DNA from 3 places in the Vibrio penaeicida genome. Region 1 is predicted to be linked to each of the others. Evidence: predicted binding sites of a transcription regulator. Region 1 holds the regulator's gene; each other region holds the start of a gene.
The links. The regulator CRP, encoded in region 1, controls carbon source genes, mostly activating them, when cyclic AMP is high. The targets are predictions, from matches to a motif close to TGTGANNNNNNTCACA.
Positions count from the first base shown of each region.

Region 2: dinG (ATP-dependent DNA helicase DinG) is a predicted target of CRP. The motif match lies at 5,848-5,863, and genes of this name have one in related genera.
Region 3: LDO37_RS16145 (CTP synthase) is a predicted target of CRP. The motif match lies at 2,840-2,855, and genes of this name have one in related genera.

Region 1 covers NZ_AP025144.1:377,813-388,202, reverse strand. Annotated here, with positions in the region: gene LDO37_RS01880 (YheU family protein) at 1-58, shown strand, start outside; gene LDO37_RS01875 (phosphoribulokinase) at 215-1,084, shown strand; gene crp (cAMP-activated global transcriptional regulator CRP) at 1,328-1,960, shown strand; gene rlmB (23S rRNA (guanosine(2251)-2'-O)-methyltransferase RlmB) at 2,058-2,795, opposite strand; gene rnr (ribonuclease R) at 2,813-5,272, opposite strand; gene LDO37_RS01855 (DUF3413 domain-containing protein) at 5,549-7,399, shown strand; gene nsrR (nitric oxide-sensing transcriptional repressor NsrR) at 7,463-7,885, opposite strand; gene hmpA (NO-inducible flavohemoprotein) at 7,997-9,169, shown strand; gene motX (flagellar protein MotX) at 9,217-9,855, opposite strand; gene LDO37_RS01835 (adenylosuccinate synthase) at 10,034-10,390, opposite strand, start outside.
Region 2 covers NZ_AP025144.1:1,235,049-1,245,438, forward strand. Annotated here, with positions in the region: gene LDO37_RS05805 (SAM-dependent methyltransferase) at 1-13, shown strand, start outside; gene LDO37_RS05810 (DUF2878 domain-containing protein) at 33-557, shown strand; gene LDO37_RS05815 (chalcone isomerase family protein) at 554-1,105, shown strand; gene LDO37_RS05820 (DUF3833 domain-containing protein) at 1,102-1,617, shown strand; gene rsmS (pleiotropic regulatory protein RsmS) at 1,972-2,145, opposite strand; gene LDO37_RS05830 (primosomal replication protein) at 2,142-2,693, opposite strand; gene LDO37_RS05835 (TSUP family transporter) at 2,690-3,469, opposite strand; gene dinG (ATP-dependent DNA helicase DinG) at 3,491-5,566, opposite strand; gene LDO37_RS05845 (porin) at 6,081-7,043, shown strand; gene LDO37_RS05850 (YccT family protein) at 7,104-7,754, shown strand; gene LDO37_RS05855 (error-prone DNA polymerase) at 7,905-10,390, opposite strand, start outside.
Region 3 covers NZ_AP025144.1:3,593,506-3,603,895, forward strand. Annotated here, with positions in the region: gene eno (phosphopyruvate hydratase) at 1-1,037, opposite strand, end outside; gene LDO37_RS16145 (CTP synthase) at 1,115-2,755, opposite strand; gene mazG (nucleoside triphosphate pyrophosphohydrolase) at 2,971-3,777, opposite strand; gene relA (GTP diphosphokinase) at 3,977-6,196, opposite strand; gene rlmD (23S rRNA (uracil(1939)-C(5))-methyltransferase RlmD) at 6,325-7,644, opposite strand; gene barA (two-component sensor histidine kinase BarA) at 7,847-10,390, shown strand, end outside.

The DNA.
Region 1 (10,390 bases):
TGTCGTGTTTTCTGAGCTTCATGAAACGGTTGATATACAAGTACATCCCAGTCGCTGAAATCAAGCGTTGATTCAAGCTCCGATTCATTGAGTTCAAGTAAAAGTGCCCCCTAATGGGTGTTTCATTCGATTACGTGATTAGGGCAGTGTTTATTATTTATACCGCTTCCCCTACACTGATTCCCTATAACGATAACTAGAGACAAGGACAGTCATGTCAGCAAAACACCCTATCATTGCCGTTACAGGCTCGTCAGGCGCGGGAACCACCACCACTTCTGAAGCGTTTCGCAAGATGTTCAATATGATGAATGTCAAATCAGCGTTAGTCGAAGGAGATAGCTTTCACCGATTTACGCGCCCAGAGATGGACGTGGAAATTCGCAAAGCAAAAGAGCAAGGTCGACATATAAGCTATTTTGGTCCTCAAGCAAACGACTTCCCCGCATTGGAGCAGTTTTTCCGAACTTACGGTGAAAAAGGTTCGGGACAAGTTAGGCGTTATTTACACTCATTTGATGAAGCGGTACCTTACAACCAAATGCCCGGTACATTTACTCCGTGGCAACAACTGCCTGAAAACTCGGATGTTCTATTCTACGAGGGGTTACATGGCGGCGTAATGGATGGCGATGTCAATGTATCCCAACATGTTGATCTACTGATTGGCATGGTACCGATTGTAAACCTCGAATGGATCCAGAAGTTTGTGCGAGACACACGCGACAGAGGGCACTCTAAAGAAGCGGTTACAGACTCTATAGTGCGTTCGATGGACGACTATTTAAACTACATTACGCCACAATTTTCGCGTACACACATAAACTTTCAGCGTGTCCCTACTGTAGATACTTCTAATCCTCTTGCCGCAAAAGGCATCCCTAGTTTAGATGAAAGTTTTGTTGTCATCCGACTTCGCGGCATTAAAAACGTCGACTATCCATACCTACTGTCTATGATTCAAGGGTCATTCATGTCGCGTCATAACACGCTTGTTGTACCCGGCGGGAAGATGAGTTTTGCCATGGAACTGATCGTCCAACCGATACTTCAACAACTCATCGAAACCGGTAAAATCGGCTAGTGATAAAAAGAAAAGTATGCAAAGTTGCCATAGCGTGATCATGTGCACATTTTTGCTTAGATAAACCCAGCCGTGTACCGATCAAAGTCAAGAAATCGTTTCAGAAAAAGGATACTATTTCTAACCGAAACATATGATAGCTTGCAGCATCAACTATAACACCCTATTCTAAATGACCAGTTCAATCTGGCTCAGTCGATACGGAAAGCTGCTGAGCAAACCCTGCAGAGGAAGAAAGATATTATGGTTCTAGGTAAACCTCAAACCGATCCAACATTAGAGTGGTTCCTTTCACACTGTCATATTCACAAGTACCCTTCTAAGAGTACTCTGATTCATGCGGGTGAAAAGGCAGAGACCCTGTACTACATCGTGAAAGGTTCTGTTGCCGTGCTTATCAAGGATGAAGAAGGCAAAGAGATGATCTTGTCTTACCTCAACCAAGGCGATTTCATTGGTGAACTTGGTCTATTTGAAGAAGACCAAGAACGTACCGCTTGGGTACGTGCAAAAACACCATGTGAAGTAGCAGAAATTTCGTTTAAGAAGTTCCGTCAGTTAATTCAAGTTAACCCTGATATTCTGATGCGCCTTTCTTCTCAAATGGCTAACCGTCTTCAAACTACTAGCCAAAAAGTAGGCGATCTTGCTTTCCTAGACGTTACTGGCCGTATCGCTCAGACACTTCTGAACTTAGCGAAACAACCAGATGCGATGACGCACCCAGATGGCATGCAAATCAAGATTACACGCCAGGAAATTGGTCAGATTGTTGGCTGTTCACGTGAAACCGTTGGTCGTATCTTGAAGATGCTGGAAGAGCAAAACCTGATTTCAGCACACGGTAAAACTATCGTGGTATACGGAACGCGTTAATAAAGAAAGCGTTTCGATTAAGAATAAAAAAAACCACCAACATCGTTGGTGGTTTTTTATTTCTTTTGCTTATCTCTGATGAAGAGGGCAACAAGCTCTAAAGAGAGCGTTGCCTTACCGCTTCAAACAAGCAAATTCCAGAAGCTACTGAAACATTCAGGCTAGACACACTTCCAGCCATCGGGATCTTAATCAAGTCATCACACGTTTCACGCGTCAAACGTCGCATACCATCACCTTCTGCCCCCATAACAACCGCCAATGGACCAGAAAGCTTCGCTTGATAAATGTCGTGAGTGGCTTCACCTGCCGTCCCCACAAACCAAACACCTTGTTCTTGCAACGCGCGCATGGTTCGAGCGAGATTGGTGACTCGCACTAACGGTACCGTCTCTGCTGCGCCACATGCGACCTTACTTACCGTTGCCGTTAAAGGAGATGAACGATCCTTAGGAACGATAACAGCGGCAACACCAGCCGCATCGGCATTCCTTAAACAAGCACCCAGGTTATGTGGGTCTGTTACGCCATCTAATACCAATAAAAGCGGCTGTTCGTGTTGAGCTAAGATTCCATCTAAGTCATTTTCATTCCATTGCTTAGCGGGTTTAACACGTGCAATGATACCTTGATGGCTTGCACCACTGGCTTTGTCATCCAACGCTTTTCTGCCCATTTGCTGAATGGATACTCCAACATTTTGCAATTCATTCAGCAACGGCAGCAGTCGCTCGTCTTGACGACCTTTTAAAACGTATGCCTCAATAAAGCGCACCGGATCTTTTTCCAGCACCGCTTTTACGGCATGAATGCCATAAATAAATTCGTTACTCATTACCTGACCTGTTCAGATTATTTCTGTTTTCCCTGAGACTTTCGATTTTTCGCTCGGGACTTCTTCTTGCGCGCTTTTTCAGATTTACTCTTCTTTTTCGCAGAGGAAGGCTCTTTCGAACCATCGGGACGCTTAGTTGGTTCAACCATCGCTTTCGCTTTTGCACCCGGCTTTCTCGATTTTACTGTTGCCTTCTTTTTACTGTGCGCTTTTTTATCAGACTGCGCCGCACGCTTCTTGGCTGTTTTGCCTTTTCCGCGTAGCTTACGGCTTGTTTCGACCAATTCAAAGTCAATTTGACGATCGTCTAAATTCACCGACAACACTTTTACTTTTACAGCATCGCCTAAACGATAGATATTACCGAAGCTTTCACCAATAAGCCTTTGACCAATCGGATCAAATTGATAGTAATCATTTGCAAGGGAAGAGATATGCACAAGACCATCAATGTGAAGCTCAGTTAGACGTACAAAAAAACCAAAGCCCGTAACATTGGCAATCACGCCATCCAACTCTTCACCGACATGATCTTGCATGTATTCACATTTCAGCCAATCTGACACGTCACGCGTGGCATCATCAGCACGACGTTCGGTCATGGAGCACTGCTCACCATACACATCCATATCATCAAAGGAGTAATGGAAACCACCAGTTGGGGTCCAGCGATCGGTATTGCGACCTTCTTCCTTGGCAATCAGGTACTTAATAGCACGATGCAGTAACAGATCGGGGTAGCGACGAATAGGCGATGTAAAGTGCGCGTATCGTTTTAGTGCCAGTCCAAAGTGACCCGCATTGTCAGCATTGTAAACCGCTTGCTTCATTGAACGGAGCAGCATGGTTTGAATAAGCTCTTTATCCTGACGCTCACCGATTTGTTTCATCAGGCTGGCGTAATCTGTAGGAGAAGGTTCTAAGCCACCCGTTAGGTTAAGCCCAAGCTCACCAAGGAAATCTCGAAAACCTTGCAGGCGCTCTTCTCCAGGAGTTTCGTGGATACGATACAGCGAAGGCTCTTTTGCTTTTTCAACCAAAGATGCCGAGGCAATATTGGCTAAAATCATGCATTCTTCGATGATCTTATGCGCGTCATTCCGAACCACTGGCTCAATGCGATCAATCTTACGGTCCGGGTTGAAGATAAACTTAGCTTCTACTGTTTCAAATTCAATGGCGCCACGACTATCACGAGCTTGCTTCAGAACGCCATACATTTTATGAAGCTCTTCTAGATGCGAAACCAGTGGTTGGTAACGTTCGCGGAGTTCTTCATCTCCATCCAAGATAGCACCAACTTTGTTGTACGTTAGGCGAGCATGAGAATTCATGACGGCTTCGTAGTGCTTGTATCCAGATAACTTCCCTGAAGCAGAAATCGTCATTTCGCATACCATGCACAAACGATCAACTTGCGGGTTTAAGGAGCACAGCCCGTTAGACAGCACCTCAGGGAGCATAGGAACAACCTGCGACGGAAAATAAACGGAGTTACCTCGATTGATGGCTTCTTTATCCAGAGCTGTATTCGGTCGAACATAATAGCTCACATCTGCAATCGCCACCCAAAGACGCCAACCGCCGCTTCGCTTCGCTTCGCAGTAAACAGCATCATCGAAATCTCGAGCGTCCTCTCCATCTATAGTGACCAATGGCAATTCACGTAAATCGACTCGCCCTTTCTTTGCTTCTTCTGGGACGTGTTCCGTTAGGTCGGCAATTTGTTTGTCGACCTCTTCCGGCCAAACATCAGGAATTTGATGGGTCCGAATGGCAATTTGAGTTTCCATACCTGGTGCCATATTTTCACCAAGCACTTCCAATATTTTTCCTGTCATACCTCGAGAGCGGCTTGCACGGCTTGTAATTTCGATAACGACAACATTTCCCATCCGAGCTCTACAACGGTGCTCTTTAGGAATAAGGATATCTTGGCTGATTCGGGAATCATCAGGCACCACATACGAGTACTCGTGCTCCATAAAGTAACGCCCAACAATTTGGGTCTTGCGCTCTTCCAATATCCGAACAAGGCGCCCTTCTTTACGACCGCGCTTATCTGTCCCCGTCGGCTGTACCAATACGTAATCACCATGGATGATGGTTTTCATCTGATGATGAGGCAGCAAAATATCATTATCTCTTCCTTTGCTACCTTCTGGTCTTACCCATCCAAATCCGTCTTTGTGTCCAATCACATGCCCTTTAGCCAGCTCAAGTTTTTCTGGCAATACGTAACATTGACGGCGAGTAAATACCAACTGCCCATCACGCTCCATCGCACGTAAACGTCGACGAAGCCCTTCATACTGCTCTTCCCCTTTCAGCTCCAGTGCATCAAATAAATCGTTTCGATTCATCGGCACATTTGCCTGAGTCAGGAATTCAATAATGAACTCCCGGCTAGGAATCGGGTTTTCATATTTACCGGATTCGCGCTCAGCAAAAGGATCAATAGGAGTGTTTTGAGACATAAGCAGGCCTGCTATAGATTGGATAGATCTTAAGTATATCTAAATCTGACGGTTACCGACAGCGCACACCGCTTTCTCAGGAAATATATCGCCACGTACGAGCAATCCACTACAAGTCAGTTATCCGTCATATTGGTCAATTTGTGACAATTCAGCGGCACATATATTCAGCTAAACAAAAGTTAGGCAATATATAAACAAAGCAAATACCTGCTTGAAACTTTGTATGGTTCTTTTGTAAGATGCGCGACTCTCTTTGTTCGTCCAATAATATTTATGTCATTTTCTAAACTTCGCGAGAATCTTCGCTTTAACTCGCGGTGGATTTTTTGCCTCTTAATATTGAACGCTGTTTTATTATCAGCGATAGGCATCCCTTATGTAAGCTGGATGGATATTCCAGAAGGTAGCTGGCTATCCTACCCTTACATTTTTTCTACCCAAATTGGGCTGTTTGGCCTGATGGCGTTGCTGTGCTCGCTTCCTTCTCTAATACTAATCTGGCTGCCAACACGGCTCTTTAGATGCATAGCCGTGTTACCTTTCATCGTCACTGCAATACTGGTTGCTGTCGATACCCAGGTGTATAACCAATATCGCTTTCATCTAAATGGCTTTGTTTTTGAGTTGCTGATTCAAGGTGGAGACCAAATCATTGATGTGTCATGGTTTACTTTACTCGTTGGTGGGGTGGTCTCTTTTGGCCTGATCAACGCTATTATCATGACTATTGTCTTAGCAAACCGTTGGATCGAAACAAAGAAACGCTACTTGTTACTTGGAATTTCGGTTTGGTTTAGTTGCTTGGTATTCAGCCAATTTACTCATGCTTGGAAATACGCCAATTTCGATCAAGTGATACCGAGTTACAGCCATCACTGGCCGCTTTATTTACCATTAACCGCAAATGATTACCTTGAGGATAACGGCTGGGTAGAGCAACAAGCAGGACGCGATGCTCATACTAAAATTTCTCACCAGAAAGTAACAAACTTGAACTACCCGTTGAAACCCATTCGGCAAGCTGAAAACGCAAAAACACCCAATATCTTGATGATTGTATTGGATGCATGGCGTTTTGATGATGCCAATGTGCAGGTAACTCCAAATATTGAAAAGTTTGGCCAGCGAAGCTTAGTGTTTAAAGAACACCTTAGTGGTGGCAACTCGACCCAAATGGGGATATTCAGTTTATTCTATGGCATCCCCTCCACCTATTGGGATGCGGTTCGATCCAGCCAGCAGCAACCCGTGTTAATGGAGACCTTGCACTCACAGAATTACGAAATGTCCATCCACGGATCTGCGCCTTTACATAGCCCACCATTCGATCGCACGGTATTTGCTGGCGTTAAAGATTTAACCGTTACAACTCCAGGCAATACACCAGCAGAGCGCGATCGTAAAATCACGGACGACTTCTTACAGTTCTTGGAAAAACGCAATCCAAACAAGCCTTACTTTGGATTCATGTTTTACGATGCCGCACACGGGACTTCTTTTCCAGCAGAGATGGAGACCCCTTTTACGCCTTATTGGGATCGCGTCGATCACGTTAAATTAAACAATGACTTCGACCCAACAGAGTACCGTAACCGCTATAGAAACTCGCTGTACTACATCGACAAATTGGTCGGTGAAATATTGGACGAGTTGGAAGCATCAGGTGAATTGGAAAATACCATCATCGTTATTACGTCTGATCACGGTGAAGAATTTAACGATTACAAAAAGAACTATTGGGGACACGGCAGCAACTACGCTCCCGCTCAGGTTCATGTTCCGTTCTACTTATATCACCCTGAAAAAGAAGCCGATATTATTCACACCAGAACCAGTCACCTAGATGTAGCCCCAACATTAATGAAGCAGCCATTAAGCGTGTCGAACGATGTTCGTGATTATAGTGTTGGGGAAGATTTGTTCACCACGAACAGACAAGAAAACTGGGTTATTGTCGGCAGTTACATGGATTATGGAATTGTGGGTGGAAATGAAATTATCGTCAATCGACCGGGTGGCTATACGGAAATCACAGACCTAAAGCTCAACAAAAAATCTGAACGTACTATGCCAAACCGTGAATTGACAAAATTGCTTCAACAAATGTCTGTATATGCAAAGTAATTGCTAACGAAAACATCAGAAGCTAAAACGATAAAAAAAGCATAAGCGCACTGAGCCGTGCGCTTATCTTTTTAATAAAATGAGAAGCTCTGCGTTGTCACTCAACATATCGGCGATCGTACAATGGTCCAGTTCTGCTAAAAAAGCCAACTTTGCACGTGCCAGATGCGCTTTCAGTTTACACGCTGGCGTAATATGGCAAAAATCCGGTGCGCAGTTCACCACATCCAAAGGCTCAATGTCCCTTACCACATTTCCTATTACAATGGTTTCCGCTGGGCGACCTAAGCATATCCCACCATTTTTACCGCGAACCGTTTTCACGTAACCAAGCTGACCTAGCTTATTAATAATCTTAACCATATGATTTTTAGACACATCAAAAGTGTCACTGACCTTTTGGATGCTCGTCAATTCACCCGCAGGCAAAGAAGCCAGATATATCAAGGCGCGAATACCAAAATCGGTAAAGTTCGTAAGTTGCAAATCAATTTCCTCTTGTCTGAGTAAATTGTAAATCTTCCATTGACTAAAAGATATATTTTAGATACAACCTTAAACATGCATTATAAATACATGTTTAAACAGGAAGCCCAAATGCTCAAGCAATCAACCATAGATATCGTAAAATCCACAGCACCACTTTTAGCCCAAACGGGTCCAGCTTTAACCGCACATTTCTACAATAGAATGTTTACCCACAACCCTGAATTAAATGACATATTTAACTTAACTCACCAAGAAAATGGAGCGCAAAGAGAGGCGTTATTCAATGCTGTATATGGGTACGCGGCAAACATTGACAATATTGAAGTGCTTCTTCCTGTCGTTGAAAAAATAGCCCAGAAACACACAAGTTTTAATATCACTGAAGAGCAATACCAAATCGTTGGTAGCCACCTTCTGGCAACCATAGATGAGTTGTTCACACCTGGTCAGGAAGTTTTAGACGCTTGGGGAGAAGCTTACGGATTCTTAGCACAAGTATTTATCGATCGGGAGGAAACAATCTACTCTGAGACGGAAGCAAAAACAGGGGGATGGCGAGGTACCCGAGAGTTTGTACTAAAAGAGAAGCACAAAGAAAGTGCCGTCATAACCAGCTTTGTTTTTGAACCCGCAGATCAGCAACCAGTCGTTGATTTTATACCTGGGCAGTATGTAGGCATTTATTTAACACCAGAGCAATTTGAATACCAAGAAATCAGACAATACAGTTTGTCAGATGCACCAAATGGCAACAGCTATAGGATTTCGGTAAAGCGCGAATCAGAAGGTGTTGTTTCAAACTTTTTACACGATCACTTGAATGTTGGCGACACAGTTAAGCTGGCACCACCGTGTGGAGACTTTTTTTTCACCAGTGATCAGTTTACACCCGTCGCTCTCATTTCTGCGGGCGTTGGAGTCACTCCATTGCTATCAATGTTAGAAACGATAAAAAGTACTCATAAAGCCCCTATTCACTGGCTACATGCAGCAGAAAACCAAGTTCATCATGCATTCTCTAAACGTGTAAACGAGCTAGAAAAGTCCTATGAATTCGTTAACCAATTCAATTGGTATCGAGAACATAAAGGGGAAGAGGGAGTGAGATCGGGGTTAATGGCGCTGGAGCAAATCAAGGAACGTATTAACTGGCAAGAAACAGATTTCTATTTCTGTGGTCCTGTAGCCTTTATGCAGTTCGCGGCTAGCCAATTATTGGAGCTAGGCGTGTCAAAAGAGCGTATTCACTATGAGTGCTTCGGCCCTCATAAGGTACTGTAAGCCTTACTTGCAAAATCAACATGCCCGACACGTTGGGCATGTTGAGTCTACCAAAATGTGGAGCGTCGCTTAGCTCTCGCGATAATGTTTTCAGGCATACGTTGCTCTAGCCCTTGCCGCAACATCGAAATCCTTCTGTGCTGCCGTTTGTCTGGTGTCACCGAGTTATACAACCAACGATAGGCGTCTTCATAATCCAGAGGGCTGCCATAGTCTCGAAGCAAAAGCTCAGCCAAATGAATTCGAGCGTTAATGTTCCCCATGGATGCTGCTTCTCGAAGGTAAGGAATAGCACGCTCTTTATCTTGCTGAACCAAAGTCCCTCTAGAATAATACCGCCCTATTTGCTCTAGAGCCGCAGGTAAACCTTGGTGTGCAGCATTTTCCATATAGTAGAGACCTAACTCCACATCTTGATCAACACATACTCCCCAAGCCAGCATATCGCCATATAGAAATTCATAAGCCGGCAGGCTTATTCGAGTCGCACGAGCAACGATATCCTCTACAAGCTGGCAACTGTCGGCCTTCACTCGCTCGAGATGTTTGTTCTTTTCAATAAGATTGATCAGTTCAGCTTCGGAGTAAACTGGCACTGGTCCCCCAATGTGGCTATCTGCACTTGCAATGCCAACTCGGGAACACAATGCGAGTAACAACGAAGCCGTCACAGCTCGTAGTTTCATAATCGCACTCTTTATTCATACCGTGCTTTTGTATCGGCAATAACTGCTAACTCTTTAGACAAGTATTGCCGATCTTTGGCAATATTTTGCCAGAGAGCGAATAAAAAGTAATCGGAAAAGATATAAAAAATGCCAGCTTAAGTAAGCTGGCATTCTAAATTATCTAAAGTTCAGTTGGTTACGAGTTGAATGGGTGAACTTTGATGATAGTTTCATTGCGGTCAGGACCTGTAGAAACGATATCTACTGGTACACCTGTCAACTCTTCAATGCGCTTAATGTAGTCAAGAGCAGCTTGAGGAAGCGCATCGATTGACTTAGCACCGAAAGTGGTCTCAGACCAACCAGGCATAGTTTCGTAAATTGGCGTCGCTTCTTCAAATGATTCAGCAGCCATTGGTGAAACCTCTAGGATAGAGCCATCTTTCATCTTGTAACCAGTACAGATTTTCAGCTCTTCTAGACCGTCCAGTACGTCTAGCTTCGTTAAACAGAAACCAGAAATAGAGTTTATCTGAATTGCACGGCGCATAGC
Region 2 (10,390 bases), 860 kb from region 1:
CAAAGTTCGATAAGTAACGAGCGAGTCGACAGATGATGCTTAAGTCTTTGTTCGATAAAAGTAATGGGTCTGTACTCCTAAGTAGTTTGTGGTTTCAGATACTTTGGTTTTTTGCGGTGATAGGGCGAGAAGACACACTCTTTTGGCTGATGTCTGGCAGCCTGATTACTTTGATTTATTGTATCTACGAAGAAGCTAAAAAACTTAAGCTAGTTATTGCAATTAGCTCTGTTGGTATTGTCATTGACTTTCTTAACTGGCAAACGGGCTTATTTACCTTCTCTAGCGATGCATTTCCGGTTTGGTTGCTTTTACTGTGGGGTTTATTTGGTTGGTACGCTGTTCAAATGACTTCCATAGTGAACCGTACTCCTCGCTACCTCGTATTAACTCTGGTGTCTGTATTTGGTGGTCTTAGTTATTTTGCTGGGCACAGGCTTGGTGCCGTGGAGTGGACATTTGGTGTTCCTTTGACACTTGCAGTTTTGTTTTTGGAATGGTTTTTGCTCGCTTATTTTGTAACCACATTACTAAGCTCTCGCTGGGGGAAGTTATGAATAAGTACATCGGATTTCTAGTTTTAAGTTTGTTGATAACGGCAAACGCTCAAGGCTCTACTCCAAATTCTCAAGACGATCAGAACTGGGATGGTTGGAAAACAGTCGGAAAATCGAGCTTGAGTTGGCTTTTTTTTGATATTTATAAATCAGAACTTAAAACGCCCAGTGGAGTATATGAAGAAAGTACGGATGTTTCCCCTCACCCGATGGCATTGCTCATTAATTACATGAGAGATATCCCTAAGCAGCAGTTGCTCGATGCAACTCAAGAGCAATGGGAACATCTAGGCTACAGCGAAGAGCAGCAACAGAATTGGATTTTAACACTATCGGATATTTTACCGGATGTGAGTAAGGGTGAGCGATTGGTGTACATTTCAGACGGAGAGAAAGGGCAATTTATCTTCTATGATTCCGCCAATCAAACGACTCATTTAGGAGACATTACAAACGAACAGTTAAATGATGCCTTCTTATCCATTTGGTTTTCACCTGACACTGAATATCCAAAACATCGTAGACAATTATTAGGAAAGATTAGATGAGAACACTCCTAACACTTTGGCTTGCCGTTTTACTCAGTGCTTGCACAGCTGATGTTGAAGAATATCGCCAAGCAACGCCAGATTTTGATTTGTTTGGTTACTTTCAAGGTAGCACCAAAGCTTGGGGAATGATTCAAGATTACACAAAAAAACAAACCCGACGATTTTCTGTTGATCTTTCAGGGGAGGTCAACGGGAATACGTTGGTGTTAGTAGAAGACTTTATTTTTGATGATGGTGAAAAAGATCAACGTATTTGGACCATTGAGCGCCAAGAAGACGGTCGGTTTGCAGGCGAAGCAGACGATATTATTGGGCAAGCCGTCGGGGTTCAGGTTGGCAATGCTTTGCAATGGAAATATGATTTTTTGCTTAAAGTAGATGGTTCTGAGTTAGAAGTACATTTCGACGATTGGCTCTATCGTCAAGATGAACGCCATGTCTTCAACCGAACGTCGATACGCAAACTAGGGTTAGAAGTCGCTGAAGTGACGATATTCTTTCAAAAGTAACTATACCCAAGTAACCTCAAAATGCTTGGTTCAGCGAGAGTTAACTGGCTTTCAGGCAAGGCACCGATATGAAGATCTAGTCATTCTAAATCAAGAATCGGTAACGTAGTATGAAAGCCAGTTAAACTCGCCCTTGGGAGCCCATATTCTGCTTCACTTCCTCGTCAAAGAACTAGGAAAGGACTCGTCATTCCACTGCGTTCTTTTCCTTGAATTGAAACAGAATATGAGGCTCTGAATCCAGCATCTTGAGGTCACTTGGGTATATCCTATTCCAAACGCATTTATTCGATAAAACGTTACAACGCGATATTCCTAAAAGAGTCGATTTGAGTCTATTTGATAAATTCGTTATTAGTTTTCTTTAGTTAAGCGTTTTTTTTGTAGGTCGGACTTTACAATCTCTAGAGCTGCCAGAGCGGTTTCAATATCCACTTCGTTCGACTCCAATAAGTAGATGAGATCAACAGCTAGCTTGATTTCGTCTGGTGCTGTATCTAAAGGAGAAGGAGAGTTGGAATGAGTCATACTTGATTACGCTCTCTATAGGTAATTTGGTTTTCAATTTTTAGCTTAGATTCTTGGCAGCGTTTAAGGCGCTGTTCTGCAGCTACCAGCGTTTGTTGAGCCTGACTCTGCATATATGCGGGAGCCGACTCAAGCGCATTGGACTTTTCGACGACGAGCTCCTTTAGCCGACGCTCCCATTCTTGGTGTTGTGCCATTTCTTGATAGAGCTGGTTGATTGGCTTCTGAAAATGGCTCGAATGCTTGATTTCACTTTTCCTGATCGTTTGCGTCGACAGCTCGCGCTGTATGGCTTCGAGCTGTGCCACCATTTGAGCCGTTAAATGCTCCGCTCTTAAAGGTGTTAGCCTTCCACTCTCTTGTTCTCTGATAATGGATTGAAAGGTGGATTCAAGCTCTTGGACACAAGGAACCAGTAAACGCGCTTTGCAGTGGAAAAGTCGCTCATCAAAAAGTGCCTGATGATGCTCGCCTCGTTGGCGGTCAAGTTGTGCCGCTTGAAGGCTTAACTGAGCAATATTTTCTTTCAGGGAACTGAAATTCTTCATAGAGTTACAAACCAAGCATCAAACGCCAGTTTACCAGCAAGTACAACCACGACGGTGACAAAGACAGGGCGAATGAATTTTGCTCCAAATTTGATAGCTGAATGAGCGCCTACGTAAGCACCTACCATTAAGCATACACCCATCGTAAGACCTAATACCCAATTAATGTGCCCTAAGAAAGCAAACATAACTAAAGAGGTAAAATTACTGGTGAAGTTCATGGCTTTGGCTAAACCGGAAGCCAGCAGAATGTTCATTTTGTACAAAGCCATACTGCTTACTGTCCAAAATGCACCTGTTCCAGGGCCTGCTACTCCATCATAGAAACCTAAAGTTAGGCTTTGTAGCCATTGTTTTTTCGTAAGGCTAGGGCATGGCTCTGGTACCGCATTATTTGATGCTTTCACTGGTTTGTGGAGGATCGTATATAAAGCGGTAATTAAAATAACAAGAGGCAGAACTTTCTCCAACCACTCCGTGCTGATGGCGTCGACGGCAAAGGTTCCTATGGTCGCACCTATGAGTGTGCCAATGAATGCCTTCTTCCAACATTCTGGCTTAAATAACCGCTTCTTATAGTAGGTGAGAGCGGCTGTAGAAGAGGCAAAGGTTGCTGCGAGTTTATTCGTTCCTAAGGCGATATGCGGAGGCAAACCTATCGATAGTAACGCGGGGACAGTAAGCATTCCGCCGCCACCAGCTACCGCATCAATAAATCCTGCAAGAAATGCCACAAGAGCGAGAACAACCAACATCGTTGGTTCTATAAATTCCATATGATTGCTTATTATTTGTTATTAATAATCGATACGTCTTTTGAATGGGGGTAATGAGTCTATTAAAGACTTGCCATAACGCTTTGTGACGAGTCGCCTGTCTAGGATGACGACTCTACCAGAATCTCGTTCCTTACGCAGCAATCTACCGACAGATTGAATGAGCTTTTTGCTGGCTTCTGGCACAGAAATTTGGAGAAATGGGTTTCCTCCTTTCCTCTCGATATACTCCGCATGAGCCTCTTCTACTGGAGAGGTGGGAACCGCAAAAGGAATTTTAGTAATAATTAGGTTTTCTAATAATTCACCAGGTAAGTCTAACCCTTCTGAAAAACTCCCTGTTCCAAAGAGAATGCTGGTTTTTTTCTTACTGCAGTAAAATTTATGTTTCTTGAGGATCTCGTTGCGCGAGGTTTCGCCTTGGACTTGTAGCATCCATTTATTTTTCTTTGCGAGTTTCTCTATACCTTGCTCTACTTTATTCATTTGCCAATAAGAGGCAAACAAAACCAAGTTGGCCTTCCCCTCTTCTATATAGGAGGGAAGAGTTTCAATTAAACAATCGGTAAACTCGCTGGCTTGTGGCTCGAATTTAATTTTAGGTATGTAGAGCTCACCCTGATTTTGGTAATCAAAAGGAGAGGCGAGTGCAAGAAATTGTGTGCCGTCTTCCTTTTTCTCGCTGATCCCCGTCTGACGGCAGAAAAATGAAAAGGAGTTGAGGGCTCTCATCGTGGCAGAGACCAAAACAGCACCCGCGCAGCGACTCCACAATAGTTGGTCTAGTTGCCAGCCTACCTCTAACGGAGATACCGATATAATAAAGTCGCCCTCTCGCTCTTCCGAGGTTTCGACCCATCGAGCTAATGGTGCACCTTTCTCTCTTGTAGGCTCTGCCATTAAATGCCAAACCTTCGATAAATTTTCGTATCTTTGCAAGAAGAACCCAATCTCAGCCAATGCGGGCTCAGCTAAACGATTTGATAACTCTCCTTCTTTTACGCGCTCGGAAATTAAATCGGCGATCTTAGCTAGAGCTTGCGCGCCCTTTTTACTCGCTTTCTTAAGTTCCTGAGATTCATTTTCTAGCCATGTCGGTAGCTCGCCGTGCTCAAAGCGGTAACTTTTTTCAACAAATAGCGAAGGGTCGAATTGTTTCGCCAGTTGGTTGAGGCTGGGTATTAGATGTTGTATCGAATCTTGAAGCTCATTTCTAAATCGACTTACTCGCTTGTCATCAGCTAGGGAGCACAGCTTTGCAGACTGTGAATTTAACTTCTCTAACCAAGACGCCACTCCTTTTAAACTTGCCGAAGCAGATGAGTGATCACGTGCCACTTTAGGGAGGTGGTGGGCTTCATCAAAGACAAAAATAGTCTGTTCAGGCTCCGGAAGAATAACTCCGCCTCCTAATTCAGCGTCTGCCATGACTAAGCTGTGATTTGCGATAATAACGTCGACTTTATCTAACTGAGAGCGTGCTTTTTGAAAAGGGCAGTCGCGGTGAGAAGGTAATGTTGCATTACAGCTGTGTTTGTCGCTGACAATACGTGACCATAAAATATCTGATATAGGGGTTGACCATGAGTCTCGCTCCCCATCCCATTTATTTGAACTTAATTGAGAGTACATTTGCTGCAACGTTTCTATATCGCTGCTCGATGGCTTGTTTTCAAAAATAGCGATTTGTTGATCTGAGCTCCCACTTGCTATGGCTAGTTTTTCAGCACAGCAATATCTTTGCCGACCTTTTGCTAATGCAAATGAAAACGGAACATCGCTAATTCTACGAAATAGTGGGAGGTCTTTGTGAACCAGTTGTTCTTGTAGCGCAACTGTTGCGGTAGAGATCACTACCTTCTTCTTACTAAAAGACGCAAAAGGGATGGCACTCATTAAATATGCTAAAGACTTACCGATTCCTGTTCCAGCTTCGGCAACAAGCATTCTATTTGACTTGTGATACTGTCCTGCCAATGTGCGAGCAATCTCTGATACGAGATAGTTTTGTGCCCGTCTTGGTATAAAGTTTTCTAAATGATTTTGCAGATTGCTATAGCTGCTGCGAATGGACTTTTGAATCGTTGTATTAAGCATTTTCTGCCTCTGATTTAACCGCGCGAGATTGTAGCACAATCCTGCTGTTGCATGTGTTTTCGTCAGAATGGCGTGCTTTTTAGGTAAATCTAGATCTCAATCACAAAAAAAAATTGAACGATCATGGGGTTAGGTAAAGTCGTTAAAAAGTATAGATAATAATATCAAGAAACCCTATTCAATAGAATTATCGGCTAAATTTGTTGTGATAAGTTTGATTTATTAATTTTTTGTGCTGAAAAAATAAAAACAACAGGAAAAGATTTTTTATGAAAATGTGATGTGATTTCACTCTAAAAGTTTATGTTGTCAATGTAAGTCATTGAATTTTATTTATTTACGATTTTTTATTTTTATTTTTTTAGTCATTTGACATGTAGCGGATTCTTCTGCAATCTTAACATCGAAATTTAGAGGAGTTGTGCCTTAAGCAAATGCTCGAGAACCGACTCTAATAAAACTAAATAAGGGAACCGAAAAGGAATTCCCAGCTAAGAAAAGGCAGTGGATTATTATGAAAAAGACTCTAGTAGCTCTAGCAGTTATGGCGGTTGCAGGTTCTGCAAACGCTTCTATCGAACTTTACAACAAAGATGGCGTTACAGCTAACCTTAAAGGCGACATCGAAGTTCGTTACAAGAAAGGCTTTGCTAAAGATGGCGCAAAGCACTCTGACGCAGAACTAACTCAAGAAGTTGATGATGCGGATTTCGCATTTGACCTACGTTACGCAGTGAACGACGATCTTCAAGTAGGCGGTTTCTTCGAAGTACAAGACACTGGTTCTAAAACTGGTGACGCGTACATCGGTTTCTATTCTGCTTCTATGGGTGACATCGTATTCGGTCGTACAGCAACTATTCTTGATGACCTAGGTATTGGTAGTGACTACCTATTCGGTGTTACATCTAAAGTAGATAACTTCGACTTCTCTGGCGATGAAGTTGTTAAGTACACCCTTGATAAGGGTCAATTCTACGGCGGTATTGCGTTTCTTCAAAACAAATCTGCTGATCACGAAAAGCTAAAAGACGCGGATAGCAGCCACGTTGATGCTAAGCTTGGTGCACGTTTTGGTGATCTAGATGTTCAAGGTTTCTTTGGTAAAACTAAAGGCGTTAAGACTGGTGGTGATTTAACTATCCTAGCATTGGAAGGTGCTTACACTATCGACGCACTTAAGCTGGAAGCTAGCTTTAGCCAAGGCAAACTTGATGAGTCTGGTTCTACAGTTAAAACTAACATCGTAGGTGCAGCTGCTACTTACACTATGGATGCCTGGACTTTCGGCGCTGGTCTATCTAACTCAAAAGCTGATACAGATGGTGCAGATGCAGTTAATAATTCATTCATCAATGCTGGTTATGCTCTAACTTCTAATGTAACAGCTTACGCAGAAGTTGGCTTTACTACAGCTAAAGATACTGAAGACAAAAATGGCACTGGCTACGGCTTCGGTGTTAAAGCGTCATTCTAATTCGCTTTAAAGTATTGTATAAAAGCCACCTTAGGGTGGCTTTTTTATTATGGAGGATTCATGAAGTTTAGGAATACGTTTATCGTTCCTTTGACAATGTGCTTTTCTACTTTTTTAAGTGCAGCGCAGTTAGAGCTAAAATCAGGTGTCGACCTTTTGGTATTGAATGGTATGGAGAGTTCAGAGTTTGAAGAAGGCTTCAAGCTATCTGAAGGGACCAATCAGGCTGTAGTTAAAATGTCCAAATCTTTTGGGACGGGTGGAAGTAAGGATATTTTTACCTCCAACCCATATATTGTGTCTTTCCAATCAAGTGGTAAAGACATTACGATTGCACATCCTAAAGTTTATAGTGTTCAGCATGCTCGTAATACTTTTAATAAAAGCCCCGAGTGGTTAGTGTATGAAGACGGTAACTTGATTGAAAGTCAGTCTGTTTTTTTAGAAGGGAAAGGGGGCTTTGTTCCTTATTGGGATGTGAAAGCACTAGTTCGCGATTATAACGAGAAGCAGGGCATTTCATTTTCAGCGACAACTGCTGTAGTAGCTGCGACGACAAAAGCAGCCCCAGTCGCTAAGCCTCAAAAATCGGTTGCTAAAGCGGCTCAAGGGGAAAAACCTCAGACGTTAGAGCAATTGCAAGCTTGGTACTTGAAAGCGTCCAAAGAGGAGCGTAAGGCTTTTCGTAAATGGATGATCGACCAAGAATAAAGAATTATATAATGAGAGCGGCTATTGCCGCTTTCTTGCTTTTTAAGTCTTCTCGTTTCATTCGTACGAATTAACCTCTTACTGGAAAGGGCATGAAGTACAGTTTTCATTTAATCCAATGGGTTATGCTGTTCTTATCCAAAGCTGATGTTAATGAAAGTCTCTTGATTGTGTTTTTAATTTGGATAAGTGGTTGGTCATGTCAGTCAGTTTTCCAGCAATTACATGTATAACTTCCCCTTCTCGTTCTAGAATCCCTTTTACCTTTAGAATCTTTGCCGTAAGGTAAGCTTGTTTTTGGGCTCTTGCTGTTGCTCCCCATACAACGACATTCACGTTTCCAGTGTCGTCCTCTAACGTGAAAAATGTGACTCCGGCGGCTGTGCCGGGAGATTGTCTGCCTGTCACTAAGCCAATCACAGTGATCAGAGATTTATGCGGCTTATTAGAGAGCTCTTGCATCCGCGTGAATTTCGGCAGCATACCTGCATTGGTTAACAATGTGACAGGGTGCTGGTTTAAAGAAAGCCCTGTAGCGGCGTAGTCTTCTGTTAAGGTACTGAAATCGTCAGGCTGATAAAAGTAGCGGCTATCTCGCTCTTTCTGTGAATGAAACAAGGGGAGGTCATTGGCACTATCCATTATCTTCCAACGTGCGGAGAAACGATTACCAGCAAATGATTTTAGTGCATCTGCAGAGGCGAGAGTTTCTAAATCTTTACGTTCGATTCCTATACTTTTCAAATCTGAAGTGTGTTGATAACCTGAATGAGGGCGGCGGTGAACGATTCTTTCTGCGGTCTCTTTTTTTAGTCCTTTGATTAGCCTCATCCCTAATCGAATATGAAAACTATCGTTATTTCTTACTACTAAATGATCGTAGCCTGAATAATTCACACAAATTGGTTTTACATTAATCCCATGCCTTCGAGCATCTTGGACTAGCTGAGAGACACTGTAAAAACCCATAGGGTGGCTGTTCATTAGTGCCGTATAGAAAGCCTCAGGATAGTAATATTTAAGCCAAGATGAGACGTACGCAAGGACTGCGAAAGAAGCAGAGTGGCTTTCAGGAAAACCATACTCACCAAATCCACATATTTGGTCAAAGAGCCTTTTCGCGAACTCTTCTTGGTAACCTCTCTCTAGCATGCCATTGATGAGTTTGGAACGGAACTGCATCAATTGACCACTTTTTTTCCACGAGGCCATTGCTCTTCGAAGTTTATCGGCTTCTCCTCCTGAAAAACCAGCTGCAACCATCGCAAGCTTGATCACTTGTTCCTGAAATATGGGTACACCCATTGTTCTTGATAGAACATCTTTGACGGCTTCCGATGGGTAGGTGACTTCTTCAATGCCATTACGTCGCTTGAGGAATGGATGAACCATGTCGCCTTGTATTGGACCTGGGCGGACGATGGCGATTTGAATGACTAAGTCGTAGTAATTCTTGGGGCGTAATCTAGGCAACATGCTCATTTGAGCGCGAGATTCTATTTGAAACACACCGATGGTATCGGCTTTTTGAATCATGTTATAAACGTTAGGATCATCTTGCTTTCGAGTAATATCTGCAATGCTCAATTCGATGTTATGGAAAGATTGGATCGTTTTGAAGCACTTACGAATTGCCGTTAGCATCCCTAACGCTAAAACATCGACTTTGAGCAGTCCCAAGCTTTCGAGATCATCCTTGTCCCATTGGATGACCGTACGTTCGTTCATTGCTGCATTCTCAACAGGAACCAATTCATATAAAGGACCTGATGAGATAACAAAACCGCCGACATGCTGAGAAAGGTGACGCGGGAACCCAAGTATTTCATTGACCAATTGAATGAAAAGCTGCCCTTGATAAGCATCAGGGTCGAGACCTAGCTCGACTATTTGCGCTTGCCAGTTCAATTCTTTATCTCGCCTATTCACATTCTTTATAAAGAACTCGAGTTGCTCTACTGAGATCCCTAAAGCCTTACCCACTTCTCTCACCGCGCTTTTAAATCGGTAGGTGATGACGGTAGCTGAGAGAGCAGCGCGACTGCGACCATATTTCTGATAGATATATTGAATGACTTCTTCGCGTCGTTCATGTTCAAAATCGACATCGATATCGGGTGGCTCATTACGCTCTCTACTGATGAATCTTTCAAAAAGCACTGATATTTTCCGAGGATCGACCGCTGTGATTTCTAGGCAGTAACAAACAACAGAATTGGCGGCAGACCCCCTACCTTGATAGAGAATTTTCTTTCGTTTGGCAAACATGACAATGTCATAGATGGTTAGGAAGTAAAATGGGTAATTTAACTCTTCAATTAAAGCCAATTCTTTATCGATAAGTTTTTGTATATTGGGTGGAATGCCTTGAGGAAAGCGGCGTTTGCTGCCTGCTTTTACTTGCTCTTTTAGATAAGCTATTGCCGTGTATCCATTTGGAACCAGTTCGCTTGGGTATTCGTATTGAAGAGAACCTAAGTCGAAACGACAACGCGAGAGAATACGTTCGGTTTCAATATACCACTCTTTCTTGAAGATTCTTTGAAGCTTTTCTTTCGAGCGAAGTGAATGCTCACAATTGCTTTGGAGTAATCGACCAGCGTTGCTGACGTTCGTACCATGCTTAATCGCGGTCA
Region 3 (10,390 bases), 920 kb from region 1:
TGGTTGAACTTGATAAGGATAGAGTTAGCAACGCCTTTCTCGATACCTTCCGCTAGGATCTTAGTGTTAGTAACGAATAGATCGTCACCTACTAGTTGAAGCTTGTCACCTAGTAGTTCAGTTTGGTGCTTGAAGCCAGCCCAATCAGACTCGTCAAGACCATCTTCGATAGAAACGATTGGGAATTGGTTAGCTAGCTCAGCTAGGTAGTGGTTGAACTCTTCAGAAGAGAAAGTCTTACCTTCGCCTTTCATGTTGTAAATGCCAGCTTCTTTGTCGAAGAACTCAGATGCAGCACAGTCCATAGCTAGAGTTACGTCTTTGCCTAGCTCGTAACCAGCATTAGCAACAGCTTCTGCGATAACTTCTAGTGCTTCAGCGTTAGACTTAAGGTTAGGAGCGAAGCCACCTTCATCACCAACTGCAGTGCTGTAGCCTTTAGACTTAAGAACTTTAGCTAGGTTGTGGAATACTTCAGCACCTACACGTAGCGCTTCTTTAAGAGTCTTAGCACCAACTGGCTGGATCATGAACTCTTGGATATCAACGTTGTTATCTGCGTGCTCACCACCGTTGATGATGTTCATCATTGGTAGAGGCATAGAGAATTGACCAGGAGTGCCGTTAAGCTCAGCAATGTGCTCGAACAAAGGCATGCCTTTCGCTGCTGCTGCTGCTTTAGCATTCGCTAGAGAAACTGCTAGGATAGCGTTAGCACCGAACTGAGATTTGTTCTCTGTTCCGTCTAGGTCGATCATGATGCCGTCAACGTCAGCTTGAGCTTTCGCGTCTTTGCCCACTAGAGCTTCAGCGATTGGGCCGTTTACAGCGTCAACTGCTTTAAGAACACCTTTACCTAGGAAACGTGCTTTGTCACCGTCGCGCAGCTCAAGAGCTTCGCGAGAACCAGTAGATGCGCCTGATGGTGCAGCCGCCATACCTACGAAACCGCCTTCTAGGTGTACTTCAGCTTCTACAGTTGGGTTACCACGTGAGTCGATGATTTCACGACCTAGAACTTTAACGATCTTAGACATTAATGTTTCCTCTCGTTCAAATATAAATGTCAAATTTAAAGGGTAGCCGCACTGCGTTCGCGACTACCCGTATCCTTTTACTTCTCTAATTCGTCACGCTGGAATTCACCAGCCGCTTTTACGAAACCTGCGAATAGTGGGTGACCATCGCGAGGTGTTGAAGTGAACTCTGGGTGGAATTGAGCCGCTACAAACCATGGGTGAGCTGGGTTCTCAATCACTTCGACCAGTTTCTTGTCTGCTGACAAACCAGATACTTTTAGACCTGCTTTTTCGATTTGTGGACGAAGATTGTTGTTCACTTCATAACGGTGACGATGACGCTCATGAATCGTTGCGCTACCGTACATTTCACGTGCTTTTGTCCCTTTCGCTAAGTGACATAGCTGTGAACCAAGACGCATAGTACCACCAAGATCTGAAGTTTCGGTACGTTCTTCAACTTTACCTTCACCGTCAACCCACTCAGTGATCAAACCTACCACAGGGTACTGTGTCTCTTTGTTAAATTCTGTTGAATGCGCACCTTCCATACCCACGACATTACGTGCGTATTCGATCAATGCGACTTGCATACCCAAGCAAATACCTAGGTAAGGTACGTTGTTTTCACGTGCATACTGCGCTGCACGGATTTTGCCTTCGATGCCACGATCGCCAAACCCACCAGGAACCAAGATAGCATCCAAACCTTCAAGCGCTTCTTCACCTTTGGTTTCGACGTCTTGAGAGTCGACGTATTTGATTTTCACGCTCAGGCGATTCTTAAGACCCGCGTGTTTCAGCGCTTCGTTCACCGATTTGTAAGCATCAGGAAGTTCGATGTACTTACCCACCATGCCGATAGTAACTTCTGCAGTTGGGTTCGCTTCTTCGTAAATAACCTGTTCCCATTCAGACAAATCCGCTTCTGGAGCATCTATGCCAAAACGAGTACACACAAGATCATCAAGACCTTGAGCTTTAATTAACTGAGGAATTTTGTAGATAGAATCTACGTCTTTCATCGAGATAACCGCTTTTTCTGACACATTGCAGAAAAGGGCAATCTTCTTACGCTCGTTTGCAGGAATGATACGGTCACTACGGCAAACAAGAATGTCTGGCTGGATACCGATAGACAGCAGCTCTTTAACAGAATGCTGAGTCGGTTTGGTTTTCACTTCGCCCGCTGCTGCAAGGTATGGTACAAGAGTCAGGTGCATAAACATTGCACGCTCACGACCTAATTCAACAGCTAGCTGACGAATGGCTTCCATAAACGGTAGAGATTCAATATCACCTACTGTGCCACCCACTTCAACGATAGCCACATCGTGACCTTCAGAACCTGCAATTACGCGGTCTTTGATTGAGTTGGTGATGTGAGGGATAACCTGAATCGTTGCACCCAAGTAATCGCCGCGACGTTCTTTACGTAGAACATCTGCATAAACACGACCTGCAGTAAAATTGTTACGCTTAGTCATCTTGGTGCGAATGAAACGCTCATAGTGACCAAGGTCTAGGTCTGTCTCTGCGCCATCTTCCGTGACGAACACTTCACCATGCTGAGTAGGGCTCATTGTGCCTGGATCAACGTTGATGTAAGGGTCAAGCTTCATCATAGTCACTTTAAGACCACGAGCTTCAAGAATAGCGGCCAAAGAAGCTGCTGCAATACCTTTACCTAGAGAGGATACAACCCCACCAGTAACAAAAATGTAATTTGTCGTCATGTTTAACCTGAAATTGGTTGAATGAGGGAAATGGAATTCTTCTGGACGGGATGCAAATATACCAGAAGGCCGTTACCGCCACAACGTGAAACTTATCACACTCAATATTTTTATTTTTTGCTTCAAATCAAATCAGCAAACTTCAATACGTTAGATAACTTTACGTGCTACTGCAAAAGAAATTCGTGTTTTTCAGTATTGGTAGAACCAGTGAATTATCCGCTTTTTCTTTTTTCATCCACTTTAACTTCGTCCCAAAGCGTATCGAGTTCTTCAAGAGAACACTCCCCAAGGACTTTGCCTTCCGCTCGTACTTTCTCTTCCACCAGCCTGAAGCGGCGTTCAAATTTAGTGTTGGCTTTGCTGAGCGCAGATTCAGGGTTTGCGTTCAAATGACGAGAGAAATTGACTACGGCAAAGAGTAAGTCACCCAATTCCTCTTCCACTAAATTTTGATCGGGCGTGACTTGCAGTGCTTCTTCCATAACCTCATCGATTTCCTCTTGAACCTTATCAACGACGGGACCTAACGTTTTCCAGTCAAAACCGTATTGGGCGCATTTTTTCTGAATTTTGTTTGCACGGGACATCGCGGGTAAAGACGTGGGCACAGCGTCGAGAATACTCTCTTCAGAGGTGCCTTTCTCCGCTTTTTCCTTGGCTTTCTCTTGCTCCCAATTCGCATTGATTTCAGCGTCGCTGGCAAATTCTGCATCTGAAAAAACATGTGGATGACGTCGAGTCAGTTTTTCATTCACACCTTCTACTACATCATCAAAATCGAACAAATCTTGCTCTTTTGCCAATTGACTGTAGAAGATGACCTGAAACAGCAAATCACCCAACTCTTCTTTCAAGTTGCTCCAATCACGCTTATGAATGGCATCCACCACTTCGTACGTTTCTTCAATGGTGTGAGGCACAATAGTGTCAAAGTCCTGCTTCAAGTCCCAAGGACAGCCCCCATCAGGATCTCTTAGTTGTTCCATAATTTGCTTAAGCTGTTCAATTGGATGACTCATTTTTGTTCCTTTGACAAAGTTATATAAAGAAAAAGGCGAGCAATATAACTGCTCGCCTTTCATTTGACTGCTCTCTTTCGCAAAGCAGTTGCCGTTTTTACAAGGCAACAAGCGAGTGAGACTCCTGAGCATAGCTGGCTATGTGATGGAGCGAATAAGCGCCGTTAACGCAGTAAAAATGGCAAATGCGAAGTGAAAGTTAGCCTAATCGTTTCACCGACATCACATCCTTGATCTGCTCAACTCGCTTCGTCACCCGAGTAAATATTTCCACATTAGTGACTTCTAAATCGAAATCCATTATCGACATTTGCTTTTTGTAATCCGTCCGGCTTTTCATGCTGGTGACTTTGATTTTCTCGTTGGCAAACAAGGTGGTGATGTCTTTTAGCAAGCCGCCTCGCTCTAGACCTTCAACCCGAACTGTAATGATGTAGGAACCGACGAAACCACTTCCCCAGACGGTATCAATGATACGCTCTGGCGCGTGGTGCCTTAGCTCCTCAAGCTGTTCACAGTCGCTTCGGTGAACAGAAATACCACGCCCTTGAGTGATGTAACCTGAGATTTCATCGCCCGGTATGGGCTGGCAGCAACGCGCTAGGTGCGTCATTAAGTTGTCCACACCTTCAACAACCACCGCGTCCTTTTTCGGGCGGCTTTGAGCTGGGGCTTTGTTCTCTTTTTCCTGAAGGCGCTCTAGCGCTTGTTGGTCTTCTTCTTCGGCGGTGGGTTTGTTCACCAATGCATTGATGTGATTGACGATTTGATTGATTCTCAAATCACCACTGCCGATACCGGCATAGAGCTCGTCTGGCGTATTCACATTGAATCGTTTCAGCGCATATTGGTCCGCATCTTTTAGGGATGCACCGATTTTCGCTAATTCGGTTTCCAATATTTCACGCCCTGCTTCGAGGTTTTTCTCTCGGCTTTGCTTGCGGAACCATGCATTAATTTTGGCGCGTGCACGACCTGAGTGCACGAATCCTAGTGAAGGGTTTAACCAGTCACGAGAGGGATTTGGCTCCTTTGAGGTGATAATTTCAACTTGGTCACCCATGGTAAGTTTGTGCGTAAATGGCACAATTCGCCCCGCCACCTTTGCGCCGATACAACGATGCCCGACTTCTGAGTGAATGTGATAAGCAAAATCAAGTGGCGTTGCGCCCATCGGCAAATCGACCACATCACCTCGTGGGGTAAAGGCATAAACGCGGTCATCAAAGACCTGGCTTCGTAATTCATCCAGCATTTCACCGGAATCAGACATTTCTTCCTGCCAATCCAGAAGCTTACGTAGCCATGTGATCTTCTCATCATAACCACTGCGACCGCTGGACGCGCCTTCTTTGTATTTCCAGTGCGCCGCAACTCCAAGCTCCGAATCTTCATGCATTTGCTTGGTTCGGATTTGGATCTCGATGGTTTTGCCTTCTGGCCCTAAGATTACTGTATGAATAGACTGGTAGCCATTCGGTTTCGGGTTGGCAACATAGTCATCAAATTCACTTGGCAAGTGTTTGTATTTAGTGTGCACGACGCCTAAAGCGGCATAACAGTCTTGCAGTTTGTCGGCAATAATTCGTACTGCTCGAACATCAAAAAGCTCATCAAATGCCAAGCTCTTTTTCTGCATTTTTCGCCAAATACTGTAAATATGCTTAGGGCGACCACTGACCTCAGCATTGATATTACAGACCTTCATCTCTTTGGACAGATCCGTGACAAAGTCTTCGATGTATTGCTCACGAACAATACGTCTTTCAGACAGTTGTTTAGCAATTTGTTTGTAGGTTTTTGAATGCTTATAGCGAAAAGCGTAATCTTCAATTTCCCACTTTAGCTGGCCAATACCCAAGCGGTTGGCCAAGGGCGCGTATATGTTGGCGCACTCTTTGGCTGCTGCTTGACGCACTTCATCAGACTCGTCTTTCACTTCGCGTAAATTACAAATCCGCTCAGATAGCTTAATGACGACACATCTGAAATCGTCAACCATTGCGAGAAGCATTCGTCGTACGTTATCAACTTGCCCAGACGCTGCCGATCCATCCAGCGTGACATTAAGTTGACCGATCGCTGCCATTTCTTCGACACCATCGATCAGCTTTAATGTCTCTTTGCCATATTTTTCGGTTAACTCTTCGCGGTCATAAAAGCCTGATGTGACCACGGGGAATAGTTGAGCAGAAATAAGCGTCGGCGCATCCATAGACAATGTGATGAGAATTTCGATCATTTCTCGACCGCGCCACAGTAAAAGTTGCGCTTGGGGTTCATCACCGAGAAGTTCTTCACAGTGACGATAAACCGCCAGCAACTTATGGCTGGTTTTTTCATCTTGTTTTAAGCTGGCTATCCAACTGTCTAATTCAAATTCTTCAGTATTTAAATGCGCACCGCGTACAGCGACCATGTTTCTTTCCTATCTAGCAACAGACATACAGGTGAGTCACCTGTCGATTCTCCAGCAAAATACCCAAGCGGCGGAACATTACCGTGCTTTGACAGATATTAGGGTTTGTTGACCTAGTATGCGTGAAGTTAATCTTTTTCAAATAGCGCCATGCTTTCTAAATGGCTGGTATGGGGAAACATATCAAGCATCCCGATTTTTTTAAGTTTGTAGCCTTGTTCAAGTAAGCTCTGACTGTCACGTGCAAGCGTAGCAGGATTACAAGAAACATACACGACCGCTTTTGCTCCTAATCGCGAAAGTTGGTCGACAATACCTGCCGCACCTGCGCGTGCAGGATCGAGCAATATTTTATCAAATCGCTTGCTTGCCCATGGCGCTTTGGACATGTCTTCTTCTAAGTTAGCTTGATAAAATTGGACATTGTTGAGCTGGTTTAAGGTCGCATTGTTTGTAGCAACTTCCACCATATCTTGAATACCTTCCACACCAATGACAGAGCCCGCTTGTTTCGCTAACGGTAAACTGAAATTACCAAGCCCACAGAATAGGTCCAACACACGTTCATCAGCCTTTGTGTTCAACCATGTTAAAGCTTGAGCCACCATTTTTTCGTTCACTTGAGCATTCACTTGAATGAAGTTTGTTGGCTCAAACGGCAATTCAACCCCAACTTCTTTATAGATAGGCTGCACGCCAGATACCTTGTTCAATACATCTGCTGCTGGCATTAGATATAGGGTAAGAGCGTGCTCTTCTGCAAATGCCATCAACTGTTTCTGGTCTTTGTCACTCAATTCAGAAGTATGGCGAAGCAAAAATACTAGAGTGTTGTCTGCTTTTACGAGTTCAACATGCCCAATGCTTTCCTTTCGAGAAAAAGAATTAAGTAAGTTTTTTGTTGGCACCAATAGCGCTTCTAGTTCTGAGGCAAGCACAGCGCAGCTATCAACATTCGCAATGCGTTTACTCATTTTTTCACGAAAGCCAAAATTCAGCTCACGCGTTTTTTTATCTACCTGCACACTGATTCGAGCGCGGCGGCGGTAACCCACACTTACGCCTGTTACTTCTTTTTCAAGGGCGAGCTCGCTGCCTGAAAACTTTTTCATCAGCTGTTGTAGTGTCTGGTTTTTGTGTTCGACTTGAGCCTTTTGCTCCAAATGCTGAAGGTTACAGCCACCACATGACTCATAATGTTTGCAAAACGGACTGACTCGTACTGGGCTGTCTTTCTTTATCTTGATGAGTTTTGCGCGTGAAAATTTACTTTTTTGCTCGGTAAACTGGCCCACAACCGATTCACCGGGCAACGCACCATCAATAAATACAGGTCGCTTGTTATGATAAGCAATGCCCGCTCCATGATGGTCAAGCTTTTCGATGTTGAAAACCTGATGCTTAGTTTCAACAGATGATTTTTTCTTTGGCTGATAAAAACGCGCCATACTTTAATTGCCTATTTTGCTTCAGTGTTTTCTCATTCAGGGTCACTATTTCCCCCCTCAGAGATTGTCGAATTCGGCAGACTTGATTAAGCTAACCGTTTATTCGTTTATAATGGGTTGTATAGCTTAATTGGTCTTACGTAATGTAAGAAAGCTTGAGCCATTAGCTTCTATTTTCCCATATCCAGACAGTAATGAGAACATGACACGATACGGCTTAAGAGCACGCGTAATTACCCTCACCTTAGCCCCAACTCTTATTGTCGGTCTATTGCTGAGCGCCTTCTTTACGTCCAATCGCTATAACGACCTTGAATCACAACTGATTTCAACCGGTAAAAGCATTATTGAACCTATCGCTATCGCCAGTGAAATCGGCATGGATCAACGCAGTCGTGAGGCCGTTCGTCGATTAATAAGCTACGCCCATCGAAAGAATTCCGACATCGTTCGGAGTATTGCCGTTTTCACATCCGATCATGATTTGTTTGTGACATCTAATTTCCACCCAGATTTCGAGTCGTTAACGTTTCCAAAAGATCAGCCCATACCATTACTCAGCACGATTGATTTGGTCGACACCGACTTGGTTATACGCACACCTATTCTGGCAGAAGGAAAATACGCCGATTCCAATGGACCTCAAACCGAGCTTAACCAAGCGTTGGGCTATATCGCGATTGAGCTCGACTTATCTGCGGTTCGATTGCAACAATACCAAGAAATTTTTGCCGCGTTATTGGTATTAATTTTAGGGTTAGGTCTGTCGGCTTTGTTTGCCTACCGCCTAATGCGCGATGTGACCTTGCCTATCACTCATATGAAGAACATGGTGGATCGAATTCGACGTGGACACTTAGATGTGCGAATCGAAGGGAAAATGCATGGTGAGTTAGACGCCTTAAAAAACGGCATCAACGCGATGGCGATGTCACTGTCTGAATACCATGTTGAGATGCAACACAGTATCGATCAGGCAACGTCGGATCTGCGTGAAACGCTCGAACAGCTTGAGATTCAGAATGTTGAGTTGGATATTGCGAAAAAACGTGCGCAGGAAGCCGCACGAGTTAAATCCGAATTCTTAGCGAATATGTCTCACGAACTCAGAACGCCTTTAAACGGTGTGATTGGGTTTACCAGACAAATGCTAAAAACTCGCTTATCGTCTAGCCAGCAGGACTACCTCCAAACGATTGAGCGCAGTGCCAACAACTTACTGAGTATCATCAATGACATTCTCGATTTCTCGAAACTTGAAGCAGGGAAGTTGGCGCTAGAAAATATTCCATTCGATTTCCAAGAATGCCTTGAAGAAGTCGCGAGCTTACAAGCCACCAGCGCTCATGAGAAAGGGCTAGAACTGACACTTAAGATTGATCCTAAGATTCCTGCGGGTGTCGTAGGCGATCCGTTGCGAATTCAGCAAGTGCTGACCAACCTTGTGGGTAACTCAATCAAATTTACCGAGCGCGGTAATATCGATATCAGCGTCGAGCTACGCACGTTTAAAGAAGACTTCATAGAACTCCAATTCATGGTGCGTGATACGGGTATTGGTATTTCTGAGCGTCAACAAGCGCAGCTATTCCAAGCATTCAGCCAAGCCGATGCCAGTATCTCTCGCCGATATGGCGGAACGGGGCTGGGTCTAGTTATCACTCAGAAGTTAGTCGGTCAAATGGGTGGAGAAGTCAGCCTAACAAGTCGACTGCACCAAGGTTCGACATTCTGGTTTACTTTGCGTTTAGCCACCAGCGATATGCCTGTCGCTAGCGATATAGACACGCAAGTACTCAAAGGCAAAAAGCTCTTACTGATTGAACCAAACATGCAAGCTGCTTCCGTAATTCAACAGCAGCTCATCAACGAAGGGCTGCTGGTCACCTACCGTTCAAACATGCCAGAGCACATAGAAAGCCATGAATTCGTGTTGCTAAACCTGCCACCAAACCAAAAATGCGATATAACTTCTGTTGAGCATTGGATAGCAAGGGCTCGTGAAATTGCGAACAATATAATACTAGGTTTGCCAAGTACCGAGTTGGCGCTATCTGAACAATTGGTTACGGAGCACCACGTACAGTGCATAACCAAACCCCTATCACGACGTAAGTTATTGCAAGCACTCACTCAGTACCATTCTTCTCAAGAGTTGGCTCTTCCTATTATTGATTCAGTCGATCATCAGCAAAAGCTTCCGCTTAAAATCATGGCGGTGGACGATAACCCAGCCAACCTTAAACTCATTGCAGCATTGCTAAAAGAAAGAGTGGACCATGTAGTAACGTGTAGCAATGGTGAACAAGCCGTCGCTGCTGCACAGCAACAAGCATTTGATATTGTCTTAATGGATATTCAAATGCCAAAAATGGACGGAGTGATGGCGTGTCTGGAAGTAAAGAAAACCAAGCTTAACTCTCATACACCTGTCATTGCTGTAACCGCGCACGCCATGGCTGGAGAGCGAGATCGCCTTCTAAAAGCAGGAATGGACGACTATTTAACCAAGCCAATCGAAGAGCATATTCTTCAGCAAGTACTGGTGCATTGGAGCCCCCACACTGACGAAAACCAAGTCGATAAATTGGAAATTAGCGAGCAAGTTCAGCCAGATAACTCTACCGACGAAAGAAACAGTACGGTCATCATTGATTGGAACCTTGCATTGAAGCAAGCGGCAAACAAAGAAGACTTAGCTAGAGAGATGCTGCAAATGCTGGTGGATTACATTAAAGAAGTGGAT